DNA from 2 places in the Caproiciproducens sp. genome. Region 2 is predicted to be linked to the other one. Evidence: riboswitches for the same ligand, from Rfam matches in the RefSeq annotation. Region 2 holds a riboswitch; the other holds the start of a gene.
What was found. Region 2 has a riboswitch for fluoride ahead of ACQGQ5_RS05645 (redox-sensing transcriptional repressor Rex). Riboswitches for the same ligand answer to the same signal wherever they lie in the genome.

Region 1 (14,788 bases), on a different contig from region 2:
GCGTTCCCGCCGCATTATTGATAAAGAGTCCGTCCGTCAGCGGCATCAGGGACTGTATGACGCTCATCATCAGCGTTGGCAGTGACAGCATCATCAAGGTCTTCAATATGTTTCCGTGCAGAATCAGATCCCGCCGCTGCTCGGTGCTCTGATGTAAAAATTCAAGTTTCAATCTAAACTAAACCCGCTTTCTGTCTGTGAGTTTTTATTGTAACATGATGAAATCGGGTTTTCAAGACAGAAATTCCTTCTTTTCGCGTTTCTTCGGGAAAATTTGAACCGCCGCGCGAAAAAGAAGCCGCGCCGGGTATTTCTTCCAAAACGGAAGCCATACCGGGCACGGCCGGGTTAGATGGTGAAAGCACCCCGTCTGCCGCCCTGCGTACGCAGCGTCACTGTTTTTCGAGCAGCTCGATGAACGCCTTCATATATTCCGGCAAATCCGGCGGGCGGCGGCTGGAAACGATATTGCCGTCCACAACCACCGGAAGGTCGTACCAGACGGCCCCGGCATGAATCAGGTCATCCTTGATGCCCGGAGTGCTCGTGACCTTTTTCCCCTGCAGGATATCCGCGGAAGCCAGGACCCACCCCGCGTGGCAGATATGCCCGATGGGCTTTTTCCGCCGGTCCATCGAGCGGACCATTTCCAGAACCTCCGGAAAACGCCTTAATTTGTCCGGCGCCCAGCCGCCGGGTACCAGAAGCGCGTCGTAATCCTCAATGCGGATATCCCCGAACGCATAATCGGAAACCGCCGGAACACCGTATTTGCCGACATACTTTTGGTTTGCCCTTTCGCCGGCCAGATGGACGGTGACGCCCGCTTCCCGGAGCCTCAGCACCGGATACCACAGCTCCAGATCCTCAAAATCGTCCGAAATCAGGCAAACGGCTTTCAAGTCCTTTTTCATGGAAATTCCCTCCTTTTTCTGCTGTTTAGATTGATTATAATATTACGGCCCGGATTTATCAATAAGGAAAATCAGCGGCTTTTTAAGAACCCATTCTCTTTTTCTTCCCCACGACCATGGAAACCGCGAAAAACGCGACCGCGAAGCCCGCCTCGATCAGCATGGCGACATAGACTTCGGAAAGGCTGGAGAAGCTGAAACTGGCCAGTGAAGAAATCTGATTATTCGCTTTGACATACCAGTAGGTCGGGGTAAAGCTGGCGATTTTCAAAACGGTGGAATTCAGGAATTCCTGCGGCACAAATACTCCGCTGATAAAGCAGGGGCCAAGGGTAACAACGTTGCAGACCGCCGAAATCGCTCCGCGATTTTTCAGCAGATTGCCAATGAGAAAGCTGACGCCGGACATGCTGAGCGTAAACACAAAGGAGTTCAAAACCAGATAAACCATATTGCGGGTCATGATGTGCCCGTGATCCAACAGGAAGCAGAAGCCGACCATGACCGCCCAGCAGACAACGGTAAAAATCAGGTTCGCAAGAATAAACTGGAAATTGATCTTTCCCGCGCTTTGGGGAGAACAGAAATTCCTGCGGCTCAGATCCCGGTCGTTGAACACCAGCATGATGGCGGAGATGCCCAGAACGAGAACGGAAGAAAGCGCATAGGCAAGGTAATTGAAGTAATCCTCGGAAAAGCCGTCGGTATCCGGCCGCGCATCTGTTTTCATCGCGACGGGGGTATTGATTTCCATATCCGTTTTCAAATGCCGGACCATGTCTTCCTGCGTAATACCGGGCACCGTTTTTACATAGAGCGCCGCCGTGTTGAAATACTGGTTGATATTTAAATCGATATAGGCGTTGCTGACGGAATTCGGCACGGTGGTTTTCCCGATCCGTACGTCTTCTCCCCGCATGAAGCTTTGGGTAAAACCTTTTGGGATGCGGAGAATATAACTGACGGAACGGAAGAAAAGCGCGTCCTGAAGCTTTTCCGTTTCGTCCGGAACCTCCACGAAGCTGGCTGTTTTGGCGAGCTCGGCCCGAAAGCCGTCAATCAGGGGACTGTCTTCTTCGCTGAGAAAGACGATGTTGGTTTTTTCCTGGGAAAAACCGGCTTCCCGCACTTTTGAGCTGTTCAGCGAGAGAAGCGTGGAGACGGCAAGAAAAACGACTACATAGATCATCATGGAGGGCAGATTTTTTCGAATAATTTTCATACAGAGTTTAAAGACTGGCATATTTCTGCCTCCTTATTAGGAAATACGACCCCGAACAGAACAGAAGCACAAACACGCCGACCATCGCCATATTCCACCCGTACCGGGTCATGACGTCGTAATAGTACAGGGAATAAAAGGCGTCCGTAAGCAGGTTCACCGGATTCAGGTAAGAGAGAACCGGCGCGTTCTGCGCGACGATATACTTCATCTCCTCGAACATCATTCCCGCCAGAAACGAACCGCTCATGCTGACCGCCAGCAGAACCGCGACCTTGACTCCCTCCCCCTTCTTTACCAGCGCGCTGACAAAGGCGCCGAAGGAAACGCCTAAAACGCTGCCGGCAAAGGTTGTCAGAAGGACAAAAAACGTTTTTGAACCAAAGTCGATTTTCAGCCCGAAATACAGATAGGCGAGAAGCACCAGCATTTCCGCGAAATGGAGCAGGATCGCCGCGCACATGTTGTACAGAAAGATTTTCAGCTTGTGGACCGGGGCCACGTTGACGCGCGCCGCCCGCTGGGAAAGATCGGCCTGAATATCCGTCACTTCCTTCAGTCCCCAGAAACCGCCGTACAGGCAGCTCATGGCGATCAGGGAGTAAAAATAATTGAGCACATTGTTCGGCTTTGCGCTGCTTCCGGAAACCTCCCGGGTGTATTCCCCGCGGTCGGAAACAGCCTCGAGCAGCCCGTCTTTAATGGAAGCGGGGTTCTCCCTGACAATCGAGGTCACCGCAGAGGACGTCTGGCTGTAGCTGTTCAGGAAAGCCCGGACAATGTTCTGACTGAGGCCCGATTCCCGGACCGTCATCCCAATCGTTGTATCCACCGTAACGTACGCCTTGATTTTCCCGTCGTCAAGCAGCTTTTCCGCCTTTTCCCCGTCGGTTTTTGTCAGGTTGAAAATCCGGTCTTCCCCTTGGGAGACTTCCTCCAGCACCGACTGAAAATCCTTGCTCTGTCGGTACCGGTCGTTGTCCACCACGGCGATATCGATGGGATGAAAGGCTTCCGTATTGTTCAGATTGGACAAAGCCATATTGAAGAAGGTGGCAAGCAGCAGCGGGAAAAGCAGGGTCCAGAACATCATCTGCCTGTCGCGGGTCAGGCATTTCAGCCTTGCCGTGAAAAGATGCTGAAACATTCTTCTCCCCCCTAATCCCTGAGCTGTTTTCCGGTGATTTCCAGAAACACGTCGTTGAGGGTGGGCAGCTCGGAATAAATCTTCCCGAAGGTGATCTCATTCTTTTTGAGAAAATCCAGTACGGCTTCCAGATTGTTCTGCCCTTTCCCGGACTTTACGATCAGCAGATGATCGCGGTACTCGGCGGAAACGATATTCGGAAGCTTTTTCAGGGCGGCCAGATGTTCTTTGCTGAAGGAGAAGGTCTCGACCGTGATTTTCTCCCCGAGCGTGATCATATCCTTCAGCTCTTCCTTGGTGCCGTCGGCGATCATCCTTCCCTTATCCAGAATCATGATTCTGGTACAGATCTGTTCCACTTCCTCCATATAATGGGAAGTATAGACGATGGTGGCGCCTTCCTTGTTCAGCCGCACAATGCCTTCCAGAATATTGTTCCGGCTCTGGGGATCGACCGCCACCGTCGGCTCGTCCAGAATGATCAGCTTTGGCCGGTGCGCGATTCCGCAGGCGATGTTCAGCCGGCGAAGCAGGCCGCCGCTCAGTTTTTTGGGGTAAAACTTCCGGAAATCGTTCAGTCCTACAAAATCGACGGCGTCTTCCACCAGCTTTTTTCTTTTTGCTTTGTCCGGGACATACAGCCCGCAGAAGTAATCGATGTTCTCGTACACCGTCAGTTCCTCGAACACGGCGACATTCTGCATGATGATTCCAATGTCCCGTTTGATGTCGTATGCGTCCGGCGCCATGGGCCGGTCAAAAATTTCAATTTCGCCCTTGTCGTATTTTAAAAGGGATAAAATACAGTTGATGGCCGTCGTCTTTCCGGAGCCGTTCGGCCCGAGCAGCCCGAATATTTCCCCTTCCTTCACTTTCAGCGAAAGGTGATCCAGCGCGACCAGGTCGCCGTATCTTTTCACCAGATTGTTCACACTGATAATCATAAGCGGAGCCTCCTTGTTTTCATGCTCCTATTTTAGCGCATAATAACGGGGATGGTCAGTGCCGCCTGTCAGCGTTTGATATGACGGATGTCATGTTCTTCCGTGATCCCCGTAAATTGCGATTGTGAACCGGAAAGAAAGATGGTACTATAAAGAAAACGACGGGCTGCCCGAAAGATAGGAGGAGTTGACCGCAATGATTTTCGTCGATAAGATCATCCTTCTGATCTGCTGCTTTATCCTTTACCTGTGCGAGCCCGGTTTCGGCGCAAGCGTGGTGCCGGTACTGACCGCCGTTGTTTTCACGTGCTTTTTAAGCTATTTTGAAAAACCGGTTTTTCGGGCCGTGCTGACCGGCGGATTTATCGCGGCAAGCGTGTTCCTTCCCGGGTTGACCATATTTCTGCCGCTGATCTGCTACGATCTGCTGTTTGAAAGATTCCAGTTTCTCTGTCTGACCGCGCTGGTCCCGCTCTTGTTCCTCTGGCAGAGCGCGGACGCTGCCGTCAGCGCGGCAGCGTCCGTGCTTGCCCTGTTCTGCGTATTGCTGAAACACCGTACCGCCCGGCTGGAAAAGCTGAGAGCGGATTACAACGAGCTGCGCGACACCGCAAGGGAAATGACGCTCCGGCTGAACCAGCAGAACAGCGACCTGCTGGAAAAGCAGGATTATGAAATCAGCATCGCCACGTTGAACGAGCGCAACCGCATCGCGCGGGAAATTCACGATAACGTAGGGCATCTGCTGTCCAGCTCGCTGCTGCAGGTCGGCGCGCTGCTCGCCGTCAACAGGGACGAAAAGGGGAAGGAAAACCTGCTGGCGGTAAAAGACACCCTGACGCGGGCCATGGAAAGCATCCGCTCCAGCGTACACAACCTGTACGACGAGTCCATCGACCTGTACGGGCAGCTGGAAGAGCTGACGCATAAATTCACTTTCTGTGAGCTGAGTCTGGACTACGACATCCGCAGCAACCCGGACATCCGGCTGAAATACGCGTTCCTCTCCATTGTAAAGGAAGCGCTGGCAAACATTATCCGGCACTCCGACGCAAGCCGGGCGAGCATCACCTGCCGGGAGCATCCCGCGCTTTATCAACTGATTATAGAAGACAACGGGACCGTGAAAGATTACGACGCGGGAAGCGGGATCGGCCTGAAAAACATCACCGACCGGGTGGACGCTTTCCACGGAAACATCAACATCACGACCGATCACGGCTTTAGAATTTTTATCACCATCCCGAAGGAGGCGGCAAATTGATAAGAGTACTGATTGTAGACGATGACAGGCTCGTTTCCAGCTCGCTCAAAACCATTCTGGAAGCGGACGGCGATATCGAGGTGGTCGGGACGGGCTCCAGCGGAAGTCAGGCGATCGAGCTGTACGGCGAGTGCAGGCCGGACATCCTGCTGATGGATATCCGCATGGACGGGATGACCGGCATAGAGGTGGCCGAAATTCTGCTGAAACGGGACCCCGACGCGAAAATCCTGTTTTTGACCACCTTTTCCGACGATGATTACATCATCAAGGCGCTGCGGATCGGCGCGAAGGGCTATCTTTTAAAACAGAATTTCGAGAGCATCGTGCCTTCCATCAAGACGGTCGCGATTGGGCAGCGGGTGTTCGGGGATGAAATCATCACCAGAATCCCCGCCATGCTCAGCAGCGGCACGAGGGACGATTTCAAGGAATTCGGCCTGAGTGAAAAAGAGACGGAAATCATCACACAGGTCGCGAACGGCCTTTCCAATAAAGAGATCGCGGAAACCCTGTTTTTGAGCGAGGGAACCGTGCGCAATTACATCAGCGTCATCCTCGAAAAACTGGAACTCCGCGACAGAACGCAGCTTGCCATTTTCTATTATAAGCATTCCTGACTTTCCGTTTTCTCCGCATTGCTCCAGGCGGCGGTGCCGGTAGCCGGACTTTCCTTCCGCACACGATAGCTTTCGATTTTTTGCGTGTGGAAGGGAGGGTGAGGATATTTGACTTTTTTTGATTCCTGTGCTATGATTAATTTCTGAAAATATGATAAAAACGTTGAAAGAGACAGTAGGATTCAGACAAAAAGCAAAGCGAGCCGGTGACAGTGAGAGTCCGGCCTGAGTCGTTTGTTTCCGAACATCACTCCTGAGTTCCAGGCTGAAAGAGTTCGTCGACTAAGCTTTGGCGGGTTTCCCCCGTTACCGGGAACACATATGACAGTATGCAGCAATAGGTGGTATAACGAAGCGAAGCCTTCGTCCTGTTCTCAGGGCGGAGGTTTTTTATTTTGGGAGGTTTCAGCAATGTACGACAAGGTTCCCGCAAATTTAAACTTTGTAGAACGCGAAAAGAAGATCGAAAAGTTCTGGGAAGAAAACAAAATCTTCGAGAAGAGCATCGACAGCCGCAAAAACGGAAAAACCTATATGTTTTACGACGGTCCGCCGACCGCGAACGGCAAGCCCCACATCGGCCATGTCCTGACAAGGGTCATCAAGGATATGATTCCCCGCTACCGGACGATGAAGGGCTATCAGGTCCCCCGGAAGGCCGGCTGGGACACGCACGGGCTTCCCGTGGAGCTGGAGGTGGAAAAATTCCTTCACCTGGACGGCAAGGATCAGATCGAGCAGTACGGGCTGGAACCCTTCATCAAGCAGTGCCGCGAAAGCGTGTGGAAATACAAGGGCATGTGGGAGGATTTCTCCCGGACCGTCGGCTTCTGGGCGGACATGGAGCACCCTTACGTGACCTATGAAAACGATTATATTGAGTCCGAATGGTGGGCACTGAAGCAGATCTGGGAAAAGGGCCTTCTGTACAAGGGCTTTAAGATCGTCCCCTACTGCCCGCGGTGCGGGACTCCCCTTTCCAGCCACGAGGTGGCCCAGGGGTACAAGGACGTCAAGGAAAAATCCGCGATCGCGAAATTCCGGGTAAAGGGCGAGGACGCCTTTATTCTGGCGTGGACAACCACCCCCTGGACGCTGCCGTCCAACGTGGCCCTGTGTGTGAATCCCGACGAAAGCTACGTGAAGGTGAAAACGGCGGACGCCGTCTATTACCTGGCGGAGGCCCTTGCCCCCAAGGTGCTGGGGGAAGAATACACCGTGCTGGAAACGTATGTCGGAAAAGACCTGGAATATAAGGAATACGAGCCGCTCTTTGACTTTGTAAAACCGGACAAAAAGTGCTGGTACGTCACCTGCGACCGCTACGTTACGCTGACGGACGGCACCGGCGTGGTCCATATCGCGCCCGCCTTCGGCGAGGACGACGCGAATGTCGGCCGCAAATACGGCCTGCCCTTCGTACAGCTGGTGGACGGAAAGGGCGAGATGACCAGGGAGACCCTCTGGCCGGGCATGTTCTGCAAGGACGCCGACAAGGAGATCCTGAAAAACCTGAACCAGCGCGGGCTTCTGTTTGCCGCGCCCGCTTTTGAGCACAGCTATCCGTTCTGCTGGCGCTGCGACACCCCGCTGATCTATTACGCCAGGGATTCCTGGTTCATCAAGATGACGGCGGTCAAGGACGATCTGATCCGCAACAACAATACCATCCACTGGATTCCGGAAAGCATCGGCAAGGGCCGCTTCGGCGACTGGCTGGAAAACGTGCAGGACTGGGGCATCAGCCGCAACCGCTACTGGGGCACCCCGCTGAACATCTGGGAGTGCGAGTGCGGGCACAAGCACTCTGTCGGCAGCATTGAGGAGCTGAAAGCCATGTCCCCCAACTGCCCCGAGAATATTGAGCTGCACCGGCCGTATATCGACGCGGTGACCATCACCTGCCCGAAATGCGGCAAACAGATGAAACGCGTGCCGGAGGTGATCGACTGCTGGTTCGACTCCGGTTCCATGCCGTTCGCGCAGCATCACTATCCGTTTGAGAATCAGGAGCTTTTCCATCAGCAGTTCCCCGCCGACTTCATTTCCGAGGCGGTGGACCAGACAAGAGGATGGTTCTATTCCCTTCTTGCGATTTCCACCTTGATTTTCAACAAGGCCCCGTATAAAAACGTCCTCGTCCTCGGCCATGTGCAGGACGAGAACGGGCAGAAGATGTCCAAATCCAAAGGCAACGCGGTCGATCCGTTCGAGGCGCTGGAAACCTACGGCGCGGACGCGATCCGCTGGTACTTCTACAGCAATTCCGCCCCCTGGCTCCCGAACCGTTTCCACGGCAAGGCCGTGACGGAGGGCCAGCGCAAATTCATGGGGACGCTGTGGAACACCTATGCTTTCTTCGTACTGTACGCCAATATCGACGAATTCGACGCCGCCAAATACACGCTGGACCGCGGCAGCCTGACCGTCATGGACAAATGGCTGCTGTCCCGCCTGAACACCTCTGTGAAAGCCATCGACGGCCATCTGGAGAACTACCGGATTCCGGAGGCGGCGCGTGCGCTTCAGGATTTCGTCGACGAAATGAGCAACTGGTATGTCAGAAGAAGCCGCGAGCGCTTCTGGGTCAAAGGGATGCCGCAGGACAAGATCAACGCCTACATGACGCTGTATACCGCGCTCGTCACCATAGCGAAAACGGCGTCTCCCATGATTCCGTTTATGACGGAGGATATTTACCGCAATCTGGTCTGTAAAATCGACCCCTCCGCGCCGGAAAGCGTCCATCTCTGCGATTTTCCGAGCGTCGACGAATCCCTGATCGACAAAGAGCTGGAAGAAAACATGGAGCTGGTGCTCGACATCGTCGTGCTGGGCCGCGCGGCGCGAAATACCGCCAACATCAAGAACCGCCAGCCGATCGCGAAAATGTATGTCCGTTCGGAAAAGCCGCTGAGCGAATTCTACCGGACCATCATCCGCGACGAGCTGAACAGCAAGGAAATCCTGTTTACCGAAGACGTCTCGGACTTCACCTCCTACCACTTCAAGCCGCAGCTTAGAATTCTGGGGCAGAAATACGGCAGGAAGATCGGCGAAATCCGCACCGCGCTCGCCGGACTCAACGGAAGCGCGGCGAAGAAGGAGCTCGACGCCAACGGCGCCCTGACCCTCGCCCTTTCGGACGGGGAGATCTCCCTGACCCCCGAGGAACTGCTGATAGAAACCGCGCAGGCGGAAAATTACGTTTCCATGGCGGACAACGGAATCACGGTGGTCATCGACACCCATCTGACGGAAGCCCTGATCGAAGAGGGCTTCGTCCGCGAGATCATCAGCAAGATCCAGACCATGCGCAAGGACGCGGGCTTTGACGTGACCGACCATATCGTCGTCTATGAAAAGGGAAACGACCGGATCGCGAAAATCATTTCCGACAATCTCGCCTCCATTCAGAACGACGTGCTGGCCGAAGAAGTCAGGCTGGACGAAATGGCGGGCTTCGCCAAGGAATGGGACCTGAACGGCGAAACCGTCGAGCTGGGCGTTCAGAAAACTGGCGCGGTAAAATAGGATTCCGGAGCAATAAAGCTGAAACGGGCTGCCGCAAAACTTTCGTTTTGCGGCAGCCCGTTCGTTGTATAAGGAAATCGCCGGAGCACTTTCACTTGAAATGTTTTCTCCCCACCCCTGACCCTTCCGGTTTTTGCTTGCTCTGTGTGCGGGAAGGGGGGGATAGGATGTTCCCACGGCAGACATCTGTTATTCTTCCACAAAGAGCGGAGTAAACCGGAATTCCGTACAGTCCACCAGCCCCCTGTCGGTCAGGCGCAGTTCGGGCAGGCAGGCAAGCGGGATCAGCGCCATGGTCATAAAGGGAGAAACCATGCCGCACCCGATCTTTTCCCACGCCTCGCTCAGCTTTCCGACGATTTCAGCCATTTCCTCCACCGGCTTGTCGTTCATCAGGCCGGCGATCGGGAGCGGAACCGTCCCCAGAACCCTGCCGTTCTGTACGGCGGTCATTCCCCCGCCGCACGCGATCAGCGTATTGGCGGCCAGCGCCATGTCCTCGTCGTTGGTGCCGATCACCAGCAGGTTGTGCGCGTCATGCGCCACGGTGGAAGCCATGGCCCCGCACCGGATACCAAACCCTTTGACAAAGCCGAATCCGGCCTTTCCCGTTTCATGGTGCCGCTCAAAGACCGCCGTTTTCAGGACATCCTGTTCGACGTCGGAACCGACCCGCCCGTTTTCCACCCTGAGCGAAACATGCCGTTCGTAGGAACCGACCCTGGCGGGGATCACTTCAATGACGCGGGCGGTCACCCGTTCGCCCTTCGCGGGAATGGCAAAGGACTCCGGCGTAATGGGATTTTTGATATGCATGGATTCCGTCGCCCACTTCGGGTAATGATAGGGCGGGAGTTTTTCGGTAAGCTTTCCGTTTTCCGCCGCAACGGCACCGTTGATCAGCACCCGCGTAACGTCCAGCCTGTCCAGGCTGCCGATAAAAACGATATCCGCGCATTTCCCGGGCGTAATGGACCCCAGCTCGTGGTCCATCTGAAAGCACTGGGCGCAGTTGATGGTGACCATCTGAATGGCGGTCATGACATCGATTCCCTCTTCCACCGCGCGGCGGACGATGTGGTCCAGATGCCCCTGATTCAGCAGGGTGTGCGGATGGGTATCGTCGGAAATCAGCACCCCGAACCGGGTGTCAATTTTATTTTCGGTAATGCTCTTCGCCACCTCATGAAGGTCTCGCCACGCCGAACCTTCCCGCAGCATGGCGTACATGCCGAGCCGCATCTTCGCCAGCGCGTCCTGCGCGCGGGTGGACTCGTGGCAGCAGCGCACGCCGGAGGCAATATAGGCGTTCAGCCCGCGCCCCGTCTCCGGCATGGAGTAATGACCGGTCACGATCCTGCCCGCCCTGAGCGTTTCGGCGATCTCGCCGTGCATCTGCGGGTCCGAGTTCAGCACGCCCGGGAAATTCATCAGTTCCCCAAGGCCCACCACGCTGTCCCACCGCATGGTCTTTGCGATCTCCGCCGGGCCGATGGAGGAGCCGGTATCTTCAAAGCCGGGAACGGCGGGAACACAGGCCGGTGTGGTGACCATCGTTTTCAGCGGGGTCCTTTTGGAGTCCTCGATCATGCAGGAAACCCCGTCCAGCCCGAGGACGTTGCAGATTTCATGCGGGTCCATATAGATTCCCACCGTGCCGTGAGGAATGACCGCCCGCGCGTATTCCCCCACGCTCATCATGGAGGATTCCACATGCATATGCCCGTCCAAAAATCCGGGGGCGATATACTGGCCGGCTGCGTCCAGGACGGTTGTACCTTCTCCGATACAGTGCTTCGCGTCGCCGACAAGGGCGATCCTGCCGCAGGAAATGGCCACATCGGTATCCGGCAGGATTTCCCCGGTACAGACATTCACCAGTCTGGCGTTGATAATCACGGTTTCCGCCGGAACGGCGCCCTGCGCGATCGCGGCAAGCGTCCTGCCGGATTCCCACAGCGGAGAAGTACAAAACTTGTTAATCATCACAGCACCCCTTTACATGTTTTTCATTCTATATTAAACGTCATCAAAATGCCTGTCAAGCATCTTTTACTGCCGCAAAATAAAAAAGGCGCCCCGCAGCGGCCGGAAGCCGCCGGAGCGCCCGTTTCCGACAGGGGAGATCAGGCGTTGGCACCGCCGAATTTTTCCGTGTAAGCGTCGATGCTTTCCTGTATGATCCGTTTCGCGTCCTGCACTCCGCGGATGTAGTCCACCGCCGTGGCCTTGCCCTCCAGTTCCTTATACACCGCAAAAAAGTGAATCATTTCGTCAAAAATATGCGGGGGCAGCTCGTCGATGTTCCGGTATTCGTTGAAGGTCGGGTCGCCGAACGGGATCGCGATGATCTTGTCGTCCACAAAGCCCCCGTCCTCCATGGAGATCACCCCGATGGGGTAACAGCGCACCAGAGAAAGCGGCTGAATGTCCTCGGAGCAGAGCACCAGCACGTCCAGCGGATCGTGATCCGCCGCGTAGGTACGCGGAATAAAACCGTAATTCGCCGGATAATGCGCGGAAGTGTACAGGATACGGTCCATGGAAAGAAAGCCGGATTCCTTATCCAGCTCATATTTCGTCTTGCAGCCCTTGGGAATTTCAATCACCGCGAAAAAGCTGTCCGCATGAATTCTGTCCTGAGAAATCTCGTGCCAAATATTCAAAAAAAGTCCCTCCTGCATCTTGAATTTTCTGATTTGCAAATAAAAAAGCCGACAACCCGCTGTGATATCACAGAAGTCATCAGCTTAAAAAGCAATTTTAGCGTTTGCTACGGGAGAACTTCATTCCCGGTTTTTATTATAGCACAATACAAAACATCCTGTCAATAAACAGAGGGGTTCTCATTCCTGCGCAAACCATCGGACGCAGTCGCGCCCTTCGTTTTTCGCCAGGTACATCGCCTTGTCCGCGCGATTGATCAGGTCGTACAGGTTCACCCGCTCCTCTTTCCCTTTTGCGACGCCGATACTGACCGTCACGTGAATACGGTCGTTGCCCTCAAAGGAATAGCTGCAGCTTCTGATTTCCCCGTTCAGCTTTTCCGCCAGCAGGCTGACGTCCGCCTGTTCCATGTCCCTGAGGAAAATGAGGAATTCCTCGCCGCCGTACCGCCCTACCACTGCGCTGGCCGGGATACACCGTTTGCAGATATTCGCGATGTTTTTAATGATTTTATCGCCGAACAGATGGCCGTATGTATCGTTGACGGCCTTGAAAAAATCGATGTCCAGCATCATTGCGTAAAAATCGCAGCCGGCTTCTTTGGCTGAAATATATTCCATAATGCCGAGCTTCATCAGCTGCCTTCGGTTGTAAATACCGCTCAGCTCGTCATACAGGGCCAATTCTTTGATTTTTTCATAGGATTTTACGTTTTGAAGCGCCAAAATCGACTGCTCCGTATAGATATCCACCAGCTCCAGGTCTCCGGCAGAAATCTCCCTGCTTTTGCTGACAATCATTTTTATAACGGAGAACAGCTTATGATTATAGTAAAGAGGCTTTGCGATCAGGACTTTTCCGTCTCTGTCCCGGCTGTAAAGATCGTGTACGCAAATTTTTCCGCCGCCGTTTCGGTTCTCGGGCTGATTTTGATCCCTGAGGGCGATCCTCCCGGAATACCTGCGGCAGACCACCTTTTCGTGATTCAGTTTGGTCACGATATAACCCAGGTTCTCGTTCACCCGCAAAACCATGACGGCGCTTTCAAATTCGATAATCTGATACAGATTTTCCAGAATGCTGACCAGAAGGCCCTCGGTTTCCAAAGTGGAGACCATCGCTCTCAGTCCGTTGTTGAGTTTTTCCGTAACGCTCCTTTGCTTCATCGCGTATTCCAGCTTCAGGTTTTTGATCCCGACCTCATTGGCCAGCTTTTCGTTCAGCAGGGTGCTTTCCCTGAATCTTCCCACCTGCAGGAAGACCTGAATGAACGTGACGACGAGCATTGCGATCGGAGTGTAATAAAGGTTTATCACGGTAAGCCCGTTATTTTTCAGGATATCCACAATGGACAGGAAAAACAGGAGCAGAACGCTCAAAAGGTTGATTTCGGCGTTTTCGTATTTTTTTCTCATTGCGCGCACCAGCGTCACAAGGCAGTTGGCGACGGCGACGGGAATCATCGCTTCCAGCAAAACAACCGGATACAGCATATACCGGGCCGGAAGGAAAACGCCCACAAAAACAATGGCGGACACCGCCGCTCCGCTGGCACGCATAAACCTTCTGCTCGACAGTTCCTGATACTGATAGTAAAAAAACAGGCACATCAGCTGGATCACCAGGAAATTGACCAGATACAGCTTGGTGTTGAATTGAAAATTGATGCCGGGGAAAATCTTATTGAAATAGCACTCGCCGTACAGCAGCGGGCGCAGGGAGATAGCCGCCGCAAAAAGCGCCAGACAGATGTGGGCCTTGTCGTGAGAACGCACAAAATACAGCAGAAAGAAAAACACCGACATCACAAACAGGGACGAAAAGAGAAAGGTGTCCATAAACAAGCCCTGATCGCCCAGCCGCTGGATCTGCTGCTGGGTTCCCACCAAAATGGGAATCGTCAGGCCCGAACGGAAATAATCGAAGTTGGAAACCTCTATCAGAATTTCCGTGTCTTCCCGCTGCGTCTGAAAGAAAACAGACTGCGTCGTCCACTGCGGTCTGGATTCCGCCGCGGTTTTCCCGACCCGGCCGCTTTCGAAACGCGCGTTTCCGTCGATCCACAGCCGATAGGAAGAACCGATCTGGGGAAACTTCACCCCAAGGCAAAGGCCCTTCGGCGCTTTCAGAACCACCCGGTAGACGGCGTATCCCTCCTGTGAATAGGGTTTATTGTCCGCATCACGGTACGCCGTCCAGTTTGCGGGAACCGGAACAAGCTGTTTGTTGTCCGCATCCGTTATCCTCCCCCGGGGGCTCACCTGCCGTCCCCAGTAAAACTCCCAAACCCCGGTCATCGGAACAGGTGAGGAAAGGCCGGCGGCGCCGATATCCAAAACGCCGTTCGAAACAGCGTTCCCCTGCCGGCCGGTCCCCGAAACAACCGAAACCAGAGTCAGGCAGAAGGATACAATCAGCAGCCCGTCGGCAAATTTGATAAACCTTTTCATGGATACCCCCCAAAAACACATGGGAA
Region 2 (14,788 bases):
CCGAGGAAGGAAAGTACCACTACGACGGACACCGGAACTGCGGGGTGTGTCTGAAACCGGCGGATACCCTGGCTGCTTCGGGCGTCTGCCCTGTGTGCGGCGGCAGGATCACGGTGGGGGTGCTGCATCGGGTGGAATCGCTTGCGGACAGGGAGGAGGGCTATATCCCCCCTTCGGCCAAGCGTTTTGAAAGCCTGATCCCTCTGCGGGAGGTGATTGCGGCGTCGACCGGCTTCACGGCCGCAAGCAAGAAGGTCGGGGAAAGGTACGGCGGCCTGATCCGCAGCCTTGGCCCGGAGCTTTTTATCCTGCGCGAGGCGCCGCTGGGCGACATTGAGCTTGCGGCAGGCCCGCTGGTCGCCGAGGGCATCCGCCGGCTCCGCGGCGGGAAGGTAACCGTTCTGCCCGGATTCGACGGGGAATACGGGAAGATCAAAATCCTGGATCGGCAGGAGATCGGCCTGCTTTCCGGCCAGACCAGTCTTTTCAGGGAAAAGCGGGGCGATCCGTCCGCTGCGGAGAATACAGGAAAGCGAAAAGGCCGGACGGACAGCCCCCCGGCGGGATCGGAAGCAGAGAACGCGCCGCCGCGGAAAAAAGAGGCGGGCGCGGTTCCGGCCGCCGCTCCGGACGCTTTCAGCGGATTGAACCGGGAGCAGCGGGAGGCCGTCTCCGCCTCCGACTCCACCGTCGCGGTGATCGCCGGACCCGGCACCGGCAAAACACGGACGCTCGTGAGCCGGATCGTCCGCCTCGTCCGGGAATGCGGCGTATCCCCCGCGCAGATTACCGCCGTCACGTTCACAAACCGGGCTGCGGAGGAAATGCGGTCCCGCCTTGCCGCGTATTTCGGGGACAGGCGGACCGTGAAAAGCATGCACATCGGGACGTTCCACTCCATCTGCCTGCAGATTCTCTCCGGAAGAAAGGGGGCGGCAGCGCCCACCGTCATTGGCGAGCAGGACGCGCTCTCCATTCTCGCGGACCTTTTGAAGGACCTCGGGCTCAAAGCGTCCCCGCGGGATGTTTTCAGGGAGATTTCCCTGATCAAAAGCGGCGCGCGGCTGCCGGAAGAAGCTGAGGAAGTCCCGGAGGGGGTCTATGACCGGTACTGTGAACAGCTTGCGCGGTACGGCGTGCTGGACTATGACGACATCCTCCTGAACACGCTGAACCTGTTCCAAAACGGAGAACTGGGAAGCAGGGAGGAGAAAAAACTCAGGAACGCTTTTTCCTATCTTCTGGTGGATGAATTTCAGGATATCAATCCCGTCCAGTACCGCCTGATACAGGAGTGGGGGAAAAACAGTGCGGGAATTTTCGTAATCGGGGACCCGGATCAGTCCATTTACGGATTCCGGGGCTCGGATTCCCGCTGCTTCGACCGGTTCTTTGGGAATTTTTCCGGGGCGCTCCGGGTACGGCTCACGCAGAATTACCGCTCCACCCCCGAAATCATTGGATGCTCCCGGTCCGTTCTGCCGGAAAGAAGCACCGCGGAACCGCCTCTTGAGGCGCAAAGGAGCAGCGGCGCCCGCGTGCGTCTTCTGGAGGCGGACGGCGAGCTGCCGGAAGCGATTTTCATTGCCAAAGAGATCAACCGCATGGTCGGCGGCATCGATATGCTCGACGCGCATGCTTCGTCCCGCCCAAAAGGGAAAAAGCCTTTTCCGGAGCAGACGAGGAGCTTTTCCGATATCGCCGTGCTGTACCGGACCAACCGTCAAGCGGAGCTTTTAGAACAATGCCTTCGGAAAGAGGGCATCCCGTATCTGGTCGCCGGACGGGATGAATTCCTTTCCGACCGCGAGGTACGCAAAGCGGTCGCCTTTTTCCGCTTTCTGCTCGACCCCGCGGACCTGATCTCCCTTCGGCTGTGCCTGAAGGAATGGGGCGTCTGCCCCGGCGGCCGGACGCAGCGGGTGCTGGAGGACTACGCCGGAACGGATAAAAGCGCCGCGTCCCTTTCGGCGCTTTTGGAAACACTCCCCTCTTCCCCGGGAAATCCGCTAACATTCTCCGAACTGCTCCGCAAATACGGACCTCTCGTCCGCAGCGGGAAACCGCAGAAGCTGATAGAAACCTGGATCGGCGATAACGGGCTTCAGGAGGTACGGAGCATGGAGCTGTTTCTCAACATGGCCGTTCTGCACGAAAAAATGCCCTCCCTCCTGCAGAATCTTCTGCTCGGGCGGGAAGGCGACATCGTGCGCAGCGGCGGGAGAAGCTATTCGCCGGACGCGGTTTCGCTCATGACCCTGCACGCGTCCAAGGGGCTCGAATTCCCCGTTGTGTTTGTCAGCGGCGTAAAGGACGGAACGATCCCGCTGAAAAACCGGCGGGGCGACGGTGACCCAGACGAGGAACGCCGGCTCTTTTACGTCGGCATGACACGGGCGCAGGACGAGCTGGTCCTTCTGACTTCCTCCCCGCGCTCGCCCTTCCTTTCCGGCCTGCCCGCGGACCTTCTTTCGGAGGGGACCGCTTTTGAGCGGAAAAAAGCGCCCGAATTCGAGCAGGTCAGCTTTTTCTGACGGACGGCGGGGCGTTACGCCTCCGGTCCGAATATTTTCCGGTACAGGTCTTCTCCGTAAGCCGTCTGAAGAGGTTCCCCCGGCACGATTTTAAACGTACGTTCTCCGTTTTCAAGCCTTTGCGCGCTAAGGAACTGAACCTTCGGGTACCGCGGGCTGAAAAAGGCGGACGCGAAGGTATAAAGATGCGTCACGAAAAAGATTTCTATCCCGTTGTCCGTGAGCGCCTTTGTAATCTGGCGGCAGATTTCGGAGCCCTCCCGCTCATTGGTGGCGGCGAACGATTCATTGAACAGAACCAGAGCCCCGGGAGTCAGGCGGTCGGCAATCTCACTCATGCGGGCAAGCTCCTCATCCAGCTTCCCGCTTGTCATCGTGGTATCTTCCTCTTTTTTGAAGTGCGTAAATACGCCGTTCCGTATCGGCGCCCGGTAATTTTGCGCGCCGACGAACATCCCGCACTGCATCATAAGCTGTGCCTGCCCGACGCTTCTGAGAAAGGTGGATTTTCCTCCCTGATTGGCTCCCGTAATGATATAAAGCCGCTGATTTTCCGCATTCAGTTCGTTTCCCGTTACTCCCGAATCCTTTAACAGGGCGAGGCTGACGTCGTACAGCTCATCGTATTTCCGGCTCTCCGCTTCCAGCGGGAGCAGCTCGGGAATACAGACCGGCATGCCGGCGGTCCGGAGCCTGTCGTATAAATTCAGGCAGCCGACGTAAAAGGCAAGCTCCTTTTGAAGGATAACGAAAAAGCTTTCCACGTGCTCCGCCGACTGCGCCAGCACATTGATGCTTTCATTCATCGCACGGGCGCGGCGGTTGCCGAAATCGGAAGCCCCCGAGTCGTCACGGGGCGCCAGCGTAAAGGACGGGGCAAAATGCCAGTGGCGCCAGAAATGCGTTTTCTCTTTGCGCCGCATCACATAATCGATTCCCTGATTGTAATTGCCGAGTCCGGCGCTGATCAGCATCCCCTTTTCATCCTTCAGCTCATTCAGAAGCGAATGAATCTGTAAAAAATAATCGTCGCCGAGCTCCCGCCACAGCATGGAGATAAAATTTTTAAAGCCTTCGGAATGGAAATTCCGCATATCCGCATCGGTGGCATTGCGCATTTTCATCAGCATTTCCGTGTATATTTTCAATAAATCGACCGCGCTGGAAAAATTGCCGGATAAATTCTGCCGTGTGGACAGCCACGACCAGGATTTGTGTTTCCGCTCCATTGTCTCAACCGTAATATCATAAAGCTTTCTCACTGTTTCGGGGTTGTTGATGCAGTCCTTCAGGACCTCCTGACGATAGCGGATTTCCCGGTCGGTCCGCAAAGGACAAAACAGGGCCGAGCCGCACGCCTCCCGAATCATGGTGTCGTCCCGCGCCATCGCCGAAAGGATGCGGGAAAACTCAAGATCGGCGATCAGCGTGTCCTTCCCAAAACAGGGTTTCTCCTGCGGATTGAAATCCGTATCCTGATCCATCAAGTGTACTTTCAAAATTTCAGCCTCCCTTATGACTGCCGCAGAGTCCGCCGCGCAGCCTTTCGCAGAGCTGCTCATAGGTCAGCCCGTATTTTCCCGCGATGTGCATCGCATAGGCAAGGCCGTCGGGCGGCCTGCGGGTAATCCGAAAAGTTCTTACCGCCGGGTCGTCCTCCCGGACCGAGCTCATCATGCTAACCGTTTCCTCCCCGTGTGCGGCCAGCTCGTCGATAAAGGTGACGCACACGGCGGGAGCGCCCAGCTTCGCAAGGGCGTCCATCATGCGGCCCCCCAGCAGCAGCGCGTCCGTCAAAGTGGTGGAGGAAAAAATCTCGTTGATGACGATGATGCTCCGGGAGGTAGCGCGCCCGAGAAGCCCGTGAAGACGTTCGAGATCGTCCTGCAGCTTTCCGTTCCGGGTGGACAAATCCTCCTCCCGTCCAAAATGGGTGAGGATACTGTCAAAAAGGAGGATCGCCGCTTCCCTTCCCGGCACGCACAGCCCCAGGCAGGAGAGATAATGGATCTGCCCGAAGGCACGGGCAAAGGTCGTCTTTCCGCCCTGATTGGGCCCGGTCACGACGATGATCCGCTCCGGTGTATTCAGCACAAAATCATTCGTCACCGGCTGCCCGGCATCTCCCATGGAAGAAGCCAAAGCCAGATCAAAGCCGTCCCTGTCGTAAAGGTGTTCCGCGTTTTCGCACAATTTCGGGTAACAGAACGGGAGCCCCTTCCCGCGATGCGGCCGGATATATTCCAGCCAGGAGAAGTAGAACTGAATTTCACGGGAAAACCGCGAGACGGTCGGGTCGATAAAATCAAGATATTTTAAACAGAAATGGTCCAGATTCTCAAAAATGTCCCTGTACCAGGAGGCGACCATATTCAGCACGGCCGCCTCCACATGCTGCGCGTACGGTTCTTCGGAAAGCTTGCGGCGGTAATCCGTCCCGTCCCCCTGGCGGAATTTGTCGAACAGCCTGAGAATTTCCTTACTGTGATCTTCCTGCCCCTCATATTTCCGGACACGGAGGACCCCGTTTTTGATCAGCATGCAGTATTCCACGGAAGAAAGCTGTTCGCGCAGCCGGCCGATCTGTCCCCGAAGCTCCGTGAACGCCTCCGTCCCGGTATAGGCGGCCAGATACCGCATAAAGCCGCGCAGTCCGTCCGAGCAAAGCGTCCGGTCCCGCAGCCCATCCGCCAGCCCGGCAAGCTCCGTACAGTAGCTGTCCGCACAGTCGAGCAGACGTCCCTTGGTCAGATAATGATTTTCATAGCTGTTTTCGGACGTGAGCGATTTTTTGATGGCTTCCATGGATTGGCTGAGGCGATAGATGGATTGTGAAAAATCGGAAAAGAATCCGCGCAGCCCGTCGTCTTCCAGCTCCCGCATGACTTTCTGCCGGTAAATAAGGGTATCGCTGTCGCGAAGCGAAGTGTAGAAGAAGCTTTCGAGTCCGTATTCTTTTCTGCTGTTCAGGATCGGCCGGAAGATCTGGTCAAGATAAAGGTCCCTGAAGCAGTCCGGCGCAGCTTCCTTCCTCGGGTTTTTCCACTGCTCCTCAGCCGGAAACAAGATACTGTAAAACACATTGCACACCTCTTCCTGTTTTTAGTGCTTTGACGCATACTCGGCAAGACGTCGGAGCGAACCGGTCATATCCTCGTGATGCACCATTACATGCGGCGGTGCCTTCAGCCGTACCGAGGAATAATTCCAGACCGCGACGATTCCGGCTTTTACCAGCGCGTCGCATACCGGCTGCGCACAGCTTCCGGGCGTCGTGATCACTCCGATTTTCGCGTCCAGCCGGCGGCAGATTTCATTCAGTCTGCCAACAGGGTACACCGGCTTTCCGTACGCGCCTTTTTTGATGATTTTCGGGTCAATGTCAAACCCGGCAAGAATATCAAGGTCGTATGCGGAATAGCCCGCGTAGCTCATCAGCGCCTTTCCCAGCTTTCCGACACCGACGAGGACGACGGCGTCTGTTTTCCTGTCCTGCCGGACGGCCTTCGGACCGGAGGCAGGATTGATTCCTTCCATACCGCACCTTCTTTTGTTTTTTATGATGCGGAAGCCACCGCGCTGCCGCGGCCTTTTCCGGGCGCCACAGTCTGATAACGACAAAAAAGCCGGTGGCTTCCAAACAGAAGTCATCAGCTTTCACGCATTTCGGTATTACCGTGGGAGTACTTCATTCCCAAGGCTATTATAGAACATGCTTTTATAAAAATCAATGGGCAATAAAATTCCGTTCAGTGGATGGCGCCTGCCTGCATTTTTCCTTATAAGCCGTACGCAAACGGAGAAAAGGTTGAAAAATCCGTCATAATTTGCTATAATGCAGAAACGGGAATGAAGTTCTCCCTTAGCGCTGCTAAAATTGCTTTTCAGCTGATGACTTCTATGGGAATCATAGAAAGTGGTCAGCTTTTTATTTTCCTCTTCCGCAAAACAGAAAAATTTACAGTTCAGGCCCTGTTTGTAAAAACAGGAATGCAAATAAGGCCTGGTCGCAGCAATGGAAATGCCAAATTGGGGGGTATCTATGAAAAAAAATATCGCTGTCGCGGTCGGAGGGGCGGCCGGAACCATCCTGAGGTACGCGGTCCATCAGCTTCCTCTGCCCTTTGACGAACTTTACCGTCCCATTCTCACGATCCTGATTAACGTGAGCGGGAGCTTTTTATTAGGCTTTCTGACCATCCTGTTCGCAAAAAAATTCCCGGTGAGCGCCGAAGTGCGCCTGGGTATCACCACGGGCCTGCTGGGAGGATATACCACGTTTTCAACCCTTTGCAAAGAAGCTGTTTTGCTGGGCCTTTCCGGGGATGTCCTTCTTTCGGCGGTTTACGTTTTTGCTTCCGTCCTGCCGGGCCTTGCCGCCGCGTGGCTCGGGATCAGAACCGCAAAGCGGATGGAACGGAGGCGCGCCGCCTGATGGATTTCGTCCTACTGAGCGTCGGCGGCGTCTGCGGCGCAATCGCCCGCTATCAGATCGGAGCCGCCTTTTCAAAAAGAAAAAATCATACCTTTCCCTTCGGTACCTTTTTTATCAACCTGTCGGGCGCATTCCTCCTGGGAGTTTTTTGCGGGCTGGGCATCAGCGGAAATTCCTACCTGCTTCTGGGCGACGGCTTTTGCGGCGCCTTTACCACCTTTTCCACCTTTACCGTTGAAAGCGTGCAGCTCATGCAGCACGACGCCGTCAGGGAGTCCCTCCTGTTTATCGTATTGTCGCTGGCAGCCGGACTTCTTTGTTTTTCGATGGGTTACACAACGGGGAAGCTTTTTTAAAACGAGCCGGGGGACGCCGTTTTCCCGGAAATCATTGAGTTTACGGAGGTGTTGTTATGAGAAGGGTTTTACTTCCGATCGACGGAACAGCGCGGAGCCTGCAGGCGGTCGGTCTGATCAAATCGCTCTATACGCCGGAGGATGTGAGCATCGTACTGCTTATGGTCCGGGAAGATACGGAAACGATGTATTCGGAAGAGGAACTGCAAAAATCCAAAGCGCAGCTGAAATCCACCTTGGACGCGGTGGCCGGACAGCTGCCGGGCTATCCCGTGCGTAAGCAGGTCGTTTTCGGGCGGGCCGGCGATCAGATCCTCGAATGTGCAGAGCAGGATGAAATCGATATTATCGTGATGACCAAATCCACAAAGACCGGCCTGTCCCAGAAAATCGGCTCGGTTGCAGCCTATGTCGTAAAATACGCGAAATGCATCGTTATGATCGTGCCGGAAAATATGCCCAGTGAAAAATCGGCCGGGAACGTGCTGAAATGCCGGCATATGGACGATATCGTTACGCTGAGCGGCCAGATGAGCTTCCGGTCCAGTTCCTGCCTGCTTCCGGTGCAGGCGGGAAAATGCGTGTACAGCATCACCGTGCTGGAGGGAAAGCTGCGCCTGAACCACAGCGCCTACGACCCGGACGGCGGCACATGGTCCGCACCGCTGCAAAACGGCCAGCCGGAGCATTATGACCTGAAAAAGGGAGAGGAAAGAGAAATCCGTCTGGAAGCAGGCATTGCATTCCGTCAGCTCGATCAAATCGAGGTCGTCAACCCGAGTATGACGTCTCTGCTGAAATTTCACTATATCGCACGGTTTGAAAGCCTGGATGAATAACCGGCGGCTTTGGATACGTCACGCCCCTGCGGCCGTCGGACCGCAGGGGCGTGATTGTAATCATCCTTTAAACCACGTGATGCTCTTTCAGAAGCTTTTCAATGTCGGTGCCCTCGGTTTTTTTCAGAAGCAGCTTCATGGCAAGCCTCTCTTTGAACCCAAGCTCCATATCGGTCATTTTCTTGCCGTCGCGCAGGGATACGGTGGAATTCAGCAGGTCCCGCACGTCATACACGCTGCCCCAGACCTCCGGCACGCCGCGGTCGATATCCAACAGGGTATACACCGCTTCCATGCCGGTGCGGATGGAATATTCGGTGGTGAAAATGGTGTCGCGCGCGGTCTCGGCGAACTGGCCGAGAAAAGCGAAATTGACGGCGCCCTTCGGGACGACCAGCGGGCGGTCCCCTTTTGCCCTGGGCATGAAGAACGCGGTGATGTACGGCATCATGCAGGGAATCGTGTTGGCGCTCTTTTCGGCAAGCACGGGAATTTCAGCCTCCGGTACTCCCATATGATACAGCCACTCCATGCAGATTTCCTTACCGGTGCATTCCCGCATGCTTTTTTTGACGTAATTGCCGGGCTTGTCGCTGAACAGGCCGTAAATCCAGCCCACAAGCTGCCCCTTCGGCTGGGAGCGGAACTGCGGCTGGCGGTTGAACGTCCAGCTTAAAAGCCAGTTGGAATCCTTTGCCGTGACGATCCCGCCGGTGACCACCTTCCCGGAAAACGGGTCGCGCCTGCAGATTTTCTGGATATACGGCGGAATGTTTCCGTCCAGGGTGGTGACGGTGGCGCTCATCCAGTTGCTCTGTTCCGGATTATGGCAGAATTTGTCCGGATGGCCGAAGGCCGGATCCTGTGCGGCGATCTTCCGCCACATATCCCAGCCGCCGCCCGCTTTGATCTCCGTGTTGAACGGGGCGGGCGCGTTCTGGCCGCCGAGGGAGGAATTCTCCACGCAGCCGCCGTTGGTGATAAAGATCAGATCATCCTCGGTCAGATCGATATTCTCCGTCTTGCCGTCGTGAAGGACGATCACGCGCTTCGCCGTTTTTCTGTCCTTCCGAATATCGAACTCCACATTGACGACTCTGGTGCCGTAGTGGAACTGCACCCCGTTGGATTCCAGATATTTGATCATGGGCAGGATCATGGATTCGTACTGATTGTATTTGGTAAAACGCAGCGCCGTGAAATCGGGAAGGCCGCCCACGTGATGGATAAAGCGCTTGATATACAGCTTCATCTCCAGAGCGGAATGCCAGTTTTCAAAGGCGAACATCGTGCGCCAGTACATCCAGAAATTGGAGTTCAGGACCTCGCTGCTGAAATACTCGTCGATGCGCTTATTGTAAAGCTCTTCGTCGGGAGTGAAGAACAGCTTCATGATCTCCTCCGCGCCCTGATCCGAAAGCCCGAATTTTTTGTCGGTGTGCGCGTCCTCGCCGCGGTTGACCGTTGCGCGCATCAGCGAATAGTTCGGGTCCTTCTTGTTCAGCCAGTAGTACTCGTCGAGCACACTGATTCCTTCCGTCTCGATGGACGGAATGGAGCGGAACAGGTCCCACATGCACTCGAAATGGTTATCCATTTCCCTGCCGCCGCGCATGACATACCCCAGCTTCTCATAGAGATATCCGTCGCAGGCGCCGCCCGGGATCGGGTCCTTTTCCAGAATGTGGACACGGCTGCCTTTCATCTGCCCGTCGCGGACAAGGAAACAGGCGGCTGCCAGCGCGGCGAGGCCGGAGCCTACAAGGTACGCGGACTTGTGATCGACGCCTTCCGGCTTAACCGGGCGCGCGAACGCTTCATAATTCCCGCTGGAATAATACATAAAAGTTACCTCCGTTTGTTTTGGTTTCTGAAACTATTGTATCCATTCCGGCGGAGGGCTTCCATAAACAGAAAACGCGCTGTGATGAAAATTTCATCACAGCGCGAAAATTGTAAAAAGTTTGATCATTCCGGGCGTTTTGATAAAGGAATATCCGTGCGGTAGTTGTCCAAAGCAGAGGTGATATTGCCGTGGACCAGCGAGCTGAGCCGGTCGATGATCGTCTGAGGCTCCTCTTTCATGCCGTTCTTGATCCAGTCCAGCATCAGCCCTACGAATCCGTATTTGTAGAAATCCGCAATGAACTTTTTATCCTCGTCACGGACGGCCATGCCCTCTGCCTTTTCTTCGACGACGCCGATCAGGAGGTCGTAGGTCAGCCTGTACAGATAGATTTCCACCTGCTCCCGGCTGACGGAATGATAGACATTCATGATGAACGGCTTGTTGGCAAGCACCGCTTCAAAGATCTGCAAAAACCCCTGCTGCCAGGTATCGTATGTCTTTTTCCCCTCCAGAGCCTTGGTCGCGTCCTCTACGCACGACCATTCCACAAGATCAAAAATATCCCTGAAATGGTAATAGAAGGTCATGCGGCTGATGCCGCAGTCCTCCGCAATATCGTTGATCGTTATCTTATCCAGCGGCTTTTGGAGCAGCAGGTTTTTCAGGGAAGCTTCCAAAGCCCGTTTGGTTGTCTGGGACATACGGCGCACCACCTTGTATCTTACAGATCATAAAAAATGCGGCGATCTGAATATTCTTTGCTGTTTTAAGGATAGCATACAATAAAAAAAGGCGGAGCGCAAGTTTGGATCACGGGGGCATAGCCCGCGTTATATTAAATTGTCATGCTCGTCAAAGCGCATTTCATGAGGTCCCCGGATCAAATGAATGTCCTTTCTATCTTTTATTTTATTATATAAGGATTGTGAAATTTCAATTTCGTTCATGGAAAGCGTGTTCTTGATCCGCGCAAGCGTTACATCCTCAAAATCGATTCCGTTGCAGGTGCGGATGGCAAGCAATATCGCCTGTCTGTCGTTGTTCATATACAGGGGGATCCTTCCTCCGTTCAGTGTTGTCGCGGTGATCATATTCGTCCAGGTCGTACCCCAGTCAACGCTCCGAAGGCATTGCCTTGTCGTTACGTCCGCCGAAGCGATCCCGGCTCCGTTATGATGGGATTCTTCGGAAAGGCCCCGGATAAACAGCTTCTGCAAACGGAGAATTTTTGAAAAATCACGCGTTCCGGAATTGTTTCTTCCCACAATATTGGGGTCAAATCCCATTCCGCTTATGTTTTTGCCGATTTCATCAATAACCAGCACATCCAATTCGTCAAACTTGAATTTTGCGATTTTTTCTTTGGCAAGGACAAGCAATTCCCTGTCTTTCTCCATAATCTTTTCTTTTTCCATGACTTCGATCGCGCAAAGCTCATCATAGGCGTTCTGAACGATCCCAATGCCGAAGGCAACCGGCATCAGCTTTAGAAATTTCCCGGCGGCTTCCGGGATCAGCCCGGCAAATCGGTCCAGGCCCACCCGGTGGAAGGAAGAAGCGCCGATATGCTTGGCAAGGCCGATCGCAATCATTTTTGCCAGCCCGCTCTCGTGCGCGCCGCGAAAATCCGTATGGGGCTTTACCTTGTTCAGCAGGATGATGCCGTCTGATTCGCTGGCGTATTTGTCACAGTACAGTTTGGTACCGTCATCCAATCGCGCATATTCCACAACATCCATGGAGGACAGGACGGGGACCCCCATACTGTCCTCCGTAATGTTGTAGCCGGCCAGCACTTCCTTTTGCCCGTCGGCCGTAGCGCCGCCGTGGCTGCCCATCGCGGGGATAATAAACGGTTTTGCTCCCCATTCTTTCAGAATGTCGCATACAGTGCGGACGATCCGGTCAAGATGAGGAATTCCCCGGCTTCCAACCGTCAGGCAGAGCCTTTTATTCCAATACTGTCCTTTGTTTTTCAGATTGTCTTCCATTTGGCGGCGGATATGGGAAGAAATATCCCGGATATTCGCCGGATCATATTTTTGTTCAACGGTAACCATAGAGGGAATCCGGATTTGGTCCATGCCGCGCACGAGGACGTCTGCCGGAGGAAAATCAATATACACAGAAGCTCACCCTTTAATTTAAAAATCTCCTGTAGCAAGGAAACCGCTATCCCCCAAGATACGCTTTTTTGATGACGGAGCTTTCAGAGAGTTCTTTGGCGTCGCCCTGATATTTAATATCGCCGATCTCCAAAATGTAGGCTCTTGTGGAGATGCTCAACGCCATATAGGCGTTCTGTTCCACGAGTATGATGGGAATATGCTTTTGCTTGTTGATTTCAATAATGACGTTAAAAATATCGTCAATGATGATCGGGGCGAGTCCCAGGGACGGTTCGTCCAGCAGCAGCAGCTTCGGAGAAGCCATCAGCGCCCTTCCGATGGCAAGCATCTGCTGTTCCCCTCCGCTCAGCGAGCCCCCCATCTGCGCGGATCTTTGCTTGAGCTTCGGAAAAATTTCATACACTTCTTCGACTTTATTTTTATATTCGGCCGGACTGTATTTTTTGGAATAAGCTCCCATCTGCAAATTTTCAAATACGGTCAGTTCCGGAAAAATTCTTCTTCCTTCCGGTACGTAAACAATTCCCTCGTTGACAATATTATGGGTTTTGAAATTACTGACCGTTTTGCCCATAAATGTAATCTGGCCTTTTGCCAGCTTCACAAGGCCCATAATGGATTTCATCAGCGTCGTCTTACCGGCTCCGTTGGATCCAATGATTGAAACGATTTCTCCCTCGTTGATCGAAACCGTTATACTGTTCAGTGCTTTTACCTTCCCATAGTAAACATCCATGTCTTCGACGCTCAGAACGGCATTCATTGTACCTCATCCACTCCTTGCTTTTTATATTTCTTGCCCAGATACGCCTTGATTACCTCGTCGTTATTCTGCACCTCATTTGGCGTTCCCTCCGCGATTTTGACTCCAAAGGATAAAACGGTGATCTTCTGGCAGAAATTCATGACGACGTCCATATTGTGCTCTACAAGAAATAATTCCACTCCCCCGTCGTATATTTTCTGAAGGAGCTCCATGAGCTGGACCCTTTCCGTCGGATTCAGCCCGGCCGCGGGCTCGTCCAAAAGCAGCAGCTTTGGCTGGCCCATCATGGCCCTTGCCAGCTCGACCATTTTTTGCTGCCCGTAGGGAAGATTGTTTACATTTTCATCTTTTACATTGTAAAGCGAAATGAAGTTCAATACTTCTTCCGCCCTTTCCTTTAAAGCGCTTTCTTCTTTCAGGGAGCCCCTGACGTCCACCAGGGAATGAAGCAGGCCCATATGGGTATCCTTGTGCCCGCCGACCATGACGTTCTCCACGACCGAAAGGGATTTGAACAGCTTGATATTCTGAAAAGTTCTGATGACGCCGAGATTCGCAATCTTATTCGTCGTGTTCTTGGTAATATCCTGCCCGTCAAACAATATGGTGCCGGAGTTTGCCTGCAGCACGCCGCTGATCATATTGATCGTGGTCGTTTTTCCGGAGCCGTTTGGCCCGATCAACGCATGGATCTTCCTTTTTTCCATCTGCATGGTGAAATCATTTACGGCGGTCAACCCGCCGAATTTTTTTGTCAGGCTGCTGATTTCTAAGATTTCGGGCATCCTTTATTCCTCCTTCCTGGTCAGCGCGGAACCGAACCGGCCGGCGAATTTCTTAAAGACAGAGACAAGGCCGTTCGGAAGCAAAACGGAGAATATCAAAATGATAGCGCTGAAGGTGATCCAGTAGTAATCCTTGAGGAATCTCAGAAGCTCCGGAAGCATGGTTACAATAAACGCTCCGATGATATTGCCCGGAACGGAACCGATCCCTCCGATCATCAGCATCATGAGATAGGTAACGGATGAATTCAGAGTAAAATCCGAAGGGCTGATATACCCCATGAGCTGCGCATACAGAGCGCCGCCGATGCAGCCGTAAACGCTGCAGAGGGTAAAGGCTAAAATTTTTATTTTGGAAATCTCGATGCCGCAGGCTTCCACGGCAACGTCGTTGTCCTTGATCGCCTTGATCGCCCGTCCCCATTTTGAATGAATGATTTTATAGGTGACCGCCAAAATAATGATTACGCAGACGAGGATAAAATAATAGAAATCCATGGCGGAGGTCAGTACATGTCCGAAAATGTTTAAAGAGGGGATATTGGTGACACCCGTCGAGCCGCCTGTCACATTGGCGAGATTGTTCAGGACCAGCCTTACGATTTCCCCAAAGCCAAGCGTGGTCAGCGAAAGGTAAATCCCCTTCATCCGCAGACTCGGCCAGCCGAGCCCGAAGCCGATCAGGATCCCCATCACGACTGCGCAGAGCAGCCCAATCCACGGGGAGAAAGACAGCCGCGTACAAAACAGGGAAAAGGTGTACGCGCCCAGCGCCATGATTCCGGCCGTTCCCAGATTGGTTTCTCCCATCAGGCCGGTTATGAAGTTTAAACCCACTAAAATAATAATATTGATAAACGTATTGTCAAACAATATGATCAGATATGTCTGTTTCACAAACACAGGAACCAACAGGAATAAGATCAACAGCAAAAAAATCGCTGCCAGTTGGACAATCCCCTTTTTTTTCATAAAAATTCATTCCCTCGCTTTCCTTTTCAGATGATGTTACAGATTTTTCTTTGCCATAATTCCCTTAGGCTTTATCATCAGGAATATGATCATCAGCAAAAACGCAACAACATCTTTGTAAAT

Region 1: linked by a shared signal. The riboswitch ahead of ACQGQ5_RS12420 (inorganic diphosphatase) and the one ahead of ACQGQ5_RS05645 (redox-sensing transcriptional repressor Rex) in region 2 are both predicted to bind fluoride.

The regions. Positions count from the first base shown of each region.
Region 1 is NZ_JBNLXQ010000012.1:33,836-48,623, reverse strand. It holds gene ACQGQ5_RS12465 (MATE family efflux transporter) at 1-172, opposite strand, end outside; gene ACQGQ5_RS12460 (type 1 glutamine amidotransferase domain-containing protein) at 393-914, opposite strand; gene ACQGQ5_RS12455 (ABC transporter permease) at 997-2,157, opposite strand; gene ACQGQ5_RS12450 (ABC transporter permease) at 2,144-3,283, opposite strand; gene ACQGQ5_RS12445 (ATP-binding cassette domain-containing protein) at 3,295-4,227, opposite strand; gene ACQGQ5_RS12440 (sensor histidine kinase) at 4,424-5,491, shown strand; gene ACQGQ5_RS12435 (response regulator) at 5,491-6,111, shown strand; gene ileS (isoleucine--tRNA ligase) at 6,523-9,645, shown strand; gene ade (adenine deaminase) at 9,835-11,631, opposite strand; gene ACQGQ5_RS12420 (inorganic diphosphatase) at 11,772-12,311, opposite strand; fluoride riboswitch at 12,375-12,448, opposite strand; gene ACQGQ5_RS12415 (sensor domain-containing diguanylate cyclase) at 12,492-14,762, opposite strand.
Region 2 is NZ_JBNLXQ010000004.1:184,973-199,760, forward strand. It holds gene ACQGQ5_RS05630 (UvrD-helicase domain-containing protein) at 1-2,534, shown strand, start outside; gene ACQGQ5_RS05635 (MutS-related protein) at 2,549-4,033, opposite strand; gene ACQGQ5_RS05640 (MutS-related protein) at 4,038-5,615, opposite strand; gene ACQGQ5_RS05645 (redox-sensing transcriptional repressor Rex) at 5,637-6,071, opposite strand; fluoride riboswitch at 6,169-6,239, opposite strand; fluoride riboswitch at 6,371-6,442, shown strand; gene ACQGQ5_RS05650 (fluoride efflux transporter FluC) at 6,577-6,969, shown strand; gene crcB (fluoride efflux transporter CrcB) at 6,969-7,325, shown strand; gene ACQGQ5_RS05660 (universal stress protein) at 7,382-8,164, shown strand; gene ACQGQ5_RS05665 (oleate hydratase) at 8,232-10,007, opposite strand; gene ACQGQ5_RS05670 (TetR/AcrR family transcriptional regulator) at 10,133-10,714, opposite strand; gene ACQGQ5_RS05675 (nickel pincer cofactor-dependent isomerase, group 22) at 10,844-12,139, opposite strand; gene ACQGQ5_RS05680 (ABC transporter ATP-binding protein) at 12,186-12,905, opposite strand; gene ACQGQ5_RS05685 (ABC transporter ATP-binding protein) at 12,902-13,693, opposite strand; gene ACQGQ5_RS05690 (branched-chain amino acid ABC transporter permease) at 13,697-14,590, opposite strand; gene ACQGQ5_RS05695 (branched-chain amino acid ABC transporter permease) at 14,702-14,788, opposite strand, start outside.